2 regions of the Ornithinibacillus proteolyticus genome follow, and region 2 is predicted to be linked to the other one. Evidence: a T-box and tRNA genes for the amino acid it is inferred to sense, from the RefSeq annotation. Region 2 holds a T-box; the other holds one or more tRNA genes.
What was found. A T-box is a leader RNA that pairs with one kind of tRNA and senses whether it is charged. The one in region 2 lies ahead of thrS (threonine--tRNA ligase), so its partner is inferred to be a tRNA-Thr.
Positions count from the first base shown of each region.

Region 1: it has a tRNA-Thr gene. The T-box ahead of thrS (threonine--tRNA ligase) is inferred to sense a tRNA for this amino acid. The anticodon was not compared.

Region 1 is NZ_JBCPXV010000064.1:10,250-13,662, reverse strand. Features, by position in the region: gene AAIB49_RS20040 (YwaF family protein) at 1-528, opposite strand, end outside; gene fabI (enoyl-ACP reductase FabI) at 623-1,399, opposite strand; tRNA gene AAIB49_RS18105 (tRNA-Glu) at 1,639-1,713, shown strand; tRNA gene AAIB49_RS18100 (tRNA-Val) at 1,717-1,792, shown strand; tRNA gene AAIB49_RS18095 (tRNA-Thr) at 1,968-2,043, shown strand; tRNA gene AAIB49_RS18090 (tRNA-Tyr) at 2,082-2,165, shown strand; tRNA gene AAIB49_RS18085 (tRNA-Gln) at 2,176-2,247, shown strand; tRNA gene AAIB49_RS18080 (tRNA-Lys) at 2,345-2,417, shown strand; gene AAIB49_RS18075 (hydroxymethylglutaryl-CoA reductase, degradative) at 2,587-3,413, shown strand, end outside.
Region 2 is NZ_JBCPXV010000053.1:8,642-12,054, forward strand. Features, by position in the region: gene AAIB49_RS17135 (hypothetical protein) at 1-88, opposite strand, end outside; gene AAIB49_RS17140 (GIY-YIG nuclease family protein) at 377-754, shown strand; partial or broken gene AAIB49_RS17145 (type I restriction endonuclease subunit R) at 888-1,124, shown strand; T-box leader at 1,311-1,535, shown strand; T-box leader at 1,579-1,802, shown strand; gene thrS (threonine--tRNA ligase) at 1,869-3,413, shown strand, end outside.

The DNA of each region.
Region 1 (3,413 bases), on a different contig from region 2:
TGCTGCATAACATAAAAGGTAAAGATAGGACTCTATTGTCTTTTTAAAGGTGATTTTTATCTTAGATGTTAGGACTAAAAATATACAAGCCCAGGATAAAATGAAATGGTGTATAAAAAACTGCCAAAATCGAAAATGAGGAAAACCATGGTGTAATTCTGGTGTTACAACCGCGAGGAAGGAGGGTACAATGCCGATGAATAGGATAACTTGAATGATTTTCTTATTTTTGGTTAGTGCAAGCATAGTAAGGATTCCCGCTATGCTACATAGTTGAAAGGGAAGGAATTCACGCGGATTCCAACTTCCGTTTAATATCCCCCATGTTTGGTAACTAAGTTCAGAGGAAACTAAGGTGATCAATAACCCCATCCTAAAAAAATTAGATGTCCTTTTATTGGTAATCCATTTGTTGGAGCAAATTAGTAGTAATACAACTCCAAAAATAAATAAGAATACCATGAATAGGTGGTGGATCCCCCATAAATGAAAAGATGATACTGCCTTACTAGCAAACCACTCTCCCATTCAAATCCCCCCTGTATTTCCTTATCTAAATAGAAAACAACGCTTACTAAAGCATTTTTAGTAAGCGTCTATGATTGATTATGGATTAGTAAAATTAGCCACCAATTATGTGGTAACCTGAATCGACATGTAGCACCTCTCCGGTTACACCACGAGAAAGGTCACTGATAAAGAATAGGGTAGCGTCTCCAACTTGGTCCTGGTCAACATTACGGCGTAAAGGTGCTTTTTCTTCCACCATGCCTAGTTTCTCGTTAAACCCAGAGACACCTTTTGCTGCTAAGGTCCGAATAGGTCCAGCAGATACTGCGTTTACGCGAATACCATGTTTTCCAACATCTTCGGCTAGGTATCTAACACTTGCTTCTAAAGAAGCTTTGGCAACTCCCATTACATTATAGTTAGGAATTACTTTTTCAGAACCTAAATATGTTTGCGTAACGATACTGCCACCTTCAGTCATTAGTTCTTTTGCTGCTTTTGTGACAGCAACTAAAGAAAATGCACTAATATCCTGTGCTAATAAAAATCCCTCTCTTGATGTATCGCTGAAATCACCTTTCAGTTCATCGCGGTTTGCAAATGCGACGGCATGGACAAGTCCGTGTATAACCCCAACCTTTTCTTTTATCTCATTAAAAGCGTTGCTTATACTTGCATCGTCCGCAACATCACAGGTAACGATGAGTTTAGCCTCGATATCATTTTGTTCTAATAACTTAGTTAGTTTTTTATACGATCTTTCTTGCCTGTTAGTAAATATAAGGTTTGCTCCAGCATTATGGAGTGATTTTGTAATACCCCATGCAATACTTCTTTCGTTGGCAACACCCATAACAACAATGTTTTTATCCTTTAATAGTTCAGTCATTTGGAACCTCCATTGTGATTAACTATTAGTACCTAACTATAATTTATCACTTTTTAAATGAAAAACCAATTTATTTCTTAATTTATTAATTTTATTAGGGGGATACTCCCTTGTGTATCAAGGGTTTTACGGGGGATGAAAATTTTTTATAAAAAAATATCATTTTTCTCTTTACAAAGTGTAGAAATCTGTATATAATAAAATTCGTTGACTGCTAAGACAAGTTGAATAAATGAACTGGCCCGTTGGTCAAGCGGTTAAGACACCGCCCTTTCACGGCGGTAACACGGGTTCGAATCCCGTACGGGTCACCATGTGGAGGATTAGCTCAGCTGGGAGAGCACCTGCCTTACAAGCAGGGGGTCGCAGGTTCGAGCCCTGCATCCTCCACCATTTAAACCTAGATAGTTCTTCACCATGCCGGCCTAGCTCAATTGGTAGAGCAACGAGCAATACTTCTACCGAATCAGCTACGAGTAACCCCGAAGCATACACATCCATGAATATGCTGGAAGATACAGGGGTCATCAGGCAAGCGTGATAAAATGAATAGGTGAGTTAATACCATGCCGGCCTAGCTCAATTGGTAGAGCAACTGACTTGTAATCAGTAGGTTGGGGGTTCAAGTCCTCTGGCCGGCACCATTTTTTTGTATAAAAACATATTAATATGTTAACTATATGGAGGGGTAGCGAAGTGGCTAAACGCGGCGGACTGTAAATCCGCTCCTTCGGGTTCGGCAGTTCGAATCTGCCCCCCTCCACCATTTACATTATTGGGCTATAGCCAAGCGGTAAGGCAACGGGTTTTGGTCCCGTGATTCCCAGGTTCGAATCCTGGTAGCCCAGCTTTTTTTATTTTCTGGGACTTTTTTATTTATGGAACACAAAGAAGCCGCCGATTATATAAAAACGCTCAGACTAACTTAGAACCACTTGATAACATGAGCCATTAGCTCAGTCGGTAGAGCATCTGACTTTTAATCAGAGGGTCGAAGGTTCGAATCCTTCATGGCTCATCATATAAATACGTGAAATCATGCAAGGTTACGATTCTTTCGTAACCTTTTTTTTTTATTTGCATTTTATACTGTTTTTTAACATAATAGATAGAGTAATTCTTTATATAAAATAAAGAATGAAACAAGTTCTTACTAAATAAATAGATACTATTAAAGGATGGTTGGTATGAGATCTTCTAGGATTCCTGGATTTTATAAAAGAACAGTTGAAGAACGAAGAGAGCTGTTGCAGGAGGCACTTGAGCTATCTGAAGATGACTTAAGCGTCTTAACATCACAGGAGGCATTACCAATCGATACTGCAGATAAAATGATTGAGAATGTTATAGGAACATTCCCACTTCCGTTAGGATTAGGATTGAACTTCTTAATTAACGGGAAAGACTATATAATACCAATGGTTGTTGAGGAACCATCAATTGTCGCTTCTGCAAGTCACATTGCTAAAATTGTAAGAGATGCAGGTGGTTTTAAAACAGAAGCTTCAGATAGAGTCATGATTGGACAAATCCAAGTAGTTGGTTGTCCAGATTTCGATGCTGCAAAGAATGTATTGTTAGAAGCTAAAAATGAATTAATAGAGGCAGCTAATGCTGCTTATCCTAGTATTGTAGCCAGAGGTGGGGGAGCAAGGGATTTAGATGTACGTATTCTAAATGATTCACCTGGTTCCAGCTACGGAACAATGCTTGTATTACATTTATATATTGATACATGTGACGCAATGGGTGCCAATATTATAAACACTATGGTTGAATCGTTGGCTCCGACAGTCGAAGAGCTTACGGCAGGTAAAGTATACCTACGTATTTTATCTAATCTTGCTGATCGCTGTGTCGCAAAGGCTACATGTGTTATCCCCCCTAAATTATTAACTACAGGCGAATACTCTGGTGAAGAAGTGCGCGATGGTGTAGTGCATGCATTTGAATTCGCAGACTCTGACCCATACCGGGCAGTAACACATAATAAAGGGATTATGAATGGCATTGA
Region 2 (3,413 bases):
TTTTAATGCAAGATAGCTTTCCGAATCTGTTAACGAAAAAATAGTCATAATTTCCATCAAAATCCCTGAATGGATGTGAAACTAACATACCTTTACATCTCCTTCGATTTTGTTTTATCGAAACTAGCTTGATGTTCTATTATTTGTAATTATATCAAGTGGAGTATTAGGTAAAAAGGGAAATCTTTTATGTTAACACTTACACATACTATAGTCAAAGGGAAAGTGAATTCGGCAAAGGAAACCATTGACTATAATAAATGGTATGAAAATAGTAATAGTAGGAAACACTAAATAATTTACTCGAATGAATAAAATAGAAATTGTTCACAAATACTCCTACTGAATTCATTTTTTCAAAGGAGTGTGCTTGGAAATGGCATCAAAGTGTGGCGTTTATTTTTTTCAAGAGACTAAAGGCGGGTTGGTAAAGATAGGCAAGTCAAACGATTGGGATAGAAGGTTACAGGTAATAAATACCGGCCCCTATGAAGTTGTCAAGTTACATACTATTGAAACAGACAACCCCTTGATTGTGGAAAGACATTTTAAACGGTACTTTAAGGATAAAGGAGTAAGGGGCGAGTGGCATTGCTTATCGGAAGGGGATATTAATTGGATTCGTGCAGGTCAATACCCCATAAACATTCAATTATCCATTATAGGTGAAGAGTATAAAATGAAATTATTGAAGAAACACAGGTGGCTATTCGAGGAAATCGAGAAAGATGAGAAAAAGCGTGATTCATTCTAGTAATGTTAATAAAGCCAATTTTGTACTTAGTGTAAGACGGACAACCTGTTTTTTACGATAACCATCCCCCAACTACATCTAACCCTCCCACTGAATATATGTTAAAGCACCAGTCAGTCGGGAGGGGAACGGATTGACGAGGAAAAAGTATTCGGAACGTAATATATGTACGAAATTCATTACTCCCGCCCTTATACAAACAGGGTGGGATTTACATAAGCATATTCGTGAAGAGGTTTCCTTTACAGCGGGTCGTATACTTGTAAAGGGAAAGAAGCATGTTCGTAAGAAAAATAAACGTGAGGATTACATCCTTTATCGCAAAAGCATTTTACCTTTGGCTGTTGTTGGAGCAAAGGGTGCTGAGCATCAACAAAAAAACATAAAGACTTCCCAAATCAACTGAAAAACCTATTTATCCTCTAAATAATGGTTGCGAAAGTGTTGAATTCGTAATCTGTTAGAATTTAAAGAGTGGGGTTCCTAACCAAAAAGGGATTGCAAAATGAATTAAGATAATGTAATATATGAAGAAATCAAAATTCATTTGACTATTAAAATAGCTACGATAAGGATATGAGCAACTTTTTACGGTTTACAGAGAGGGAAGTTACGCTGAAATCTTCCTAACGCAGGACAGTTGTCTTACCACCTTTGAGCTGTATTGGGGAATCTAAGTATCCAATACCGTTAATGCTACGTTACAGCACCAGAGCCATATAGGTATATTTTGCCTTATGGGAATTTGGGTGGAACCACGGATAACACATTCGTCCCTCTTCTAGGGATGGGTGTGTTTTTTTATTTGTGCCAAAAGAATTACAATAATTGCTATGAAAAGGACATGAGTTACTTTTAACGGTTTACAGAGAGGGAAGTTGTGCTGAGATCTTCCTAACGCAGGAGAGTAACTTACCACCTTTGAGCTGTATTGAGGAATCAAGTATTCAATGCCGTAAATGCTACGTTACAGCACCATAAGCCATAAAGCTACTTACAGCCTTATGGAAATTTGGGTGGAACCACGGATTACACATTCGTCCCTCTTCTAGGGATGAGTGTGTTTTTTTATTTAACAAAATGATAAAGGAGTGTTTTGACGATGAGTGAAGAAATGGTAAGGATTCAATTTCCAGATGGGAAGGTAAAGGAGTTTCCTGTAGGTACTACTGTAGAGAAGGTTGCAGGGGTTATTAGCTCAAGTTTAAGGAAAAATGCAGTGGCGGGAAAAGTAGATAATCAAATTGTAGATTTGAGCTATGAGTTAAACCGAGACGCAAGTCTATCTGTTCTAACGCTGGATTCGGAAGAGGGAGTACATGTACTACGTCATACGACAGCACACGTATTAGCACAAGCGGTAAAGAGATTATTTGGCAATGTGAAATTGGGTATAGGGCCTGTTATTGAAGATGGATTTTACTATGATATGAAATTGGAGCAAAGTTTGAATTCAGATGACCTACATGCTATCGAAAAAGAGATGGAAAGAGTCATAAATGAAAATTTTGGGATTCAACGAATAGAAGTATCTTATGAAGAAGCCGAAAGATTATTTGAAGAAAACGATGAACCATATAAGATAGAAATATTAAAAGGCCTTCCTAAAGGTGAAAAAATTACTTTATATAAACAAGGAGAATTCATTGACCTTTGCCGTGGCCCACATTTACCTTCTACAGGTTTCATAAAGGCATTCAAATTGACACGAGTCTCGGGTGCTTATTGGCGGGGAGATAGTGATAATGATGTTCTACAACGAGTCTATGGAGTTGCTTTTAAAAATAAAAAAGATTTGGAACAACATTTGAACTTCCTAGAAGAAGCAGAAAAGCGAGATCATCGAAAGTTGGGGAAACAATTAGAATTATTTATGTTCTCGGAGGAAGCTCCAGGAATGCCATTTTATTTGCCAAAAGGACAAATAGTAAGGAATGAATTGGAAAGGTTCTCCAGAGAAATACAAAGCAGTGCATATTATGATGAAGTTCGTACGCCTTTCATGATGAATCAAGAACTATGGGAGAAATCAGGCCATTGGGACCATTACCATGAAAATATGTATTTTTCAGAAGTAGATAACACAAAATTTGCTTTGAAACCGATGAATTGTCCGGGGCATATGCTCATATTTAAAAATAACCTATACTCTTATAGAGATCTCCCCATAAGATTGGCAGAGTTTGGCCAAGTTCATCGTCATGAATATAGTGGTGCATTAAATGGGTTGCTTAGGGTTCGTACATTTTGTCAAGATGATGCTCACATATTCGTCCGAGAGGATCAAATTGAAAGTGAAATTAAGCAGGTGTTCAATTTAATTGATCAGGTTTATCGTACATTCGGTTTTGATTATTCGGTTGAACTTTCGACTCGTCCAGAGGATTCATTGGGTGATGATCTTCTTTGGGAAATCTCTGAAACAGCATTAAGAAATGTACTTGATACTCTTAATGTTGACTATCAATTAAACGAGGGGGACGGAGCGTTTTATGGTCCAAAGATTGATTTTCACATCAAAGATGCTTTAAAACGAAGCCACCAATGTGGAACAATTCAACTTGATTTTCAAATGCCTGAAAAATTTGACCTTACTTATGTAAATGAAAAAAATGAAAAGGTTCGTCCTGTTGTTATTCATCGGGCTATTTTTGGCTCT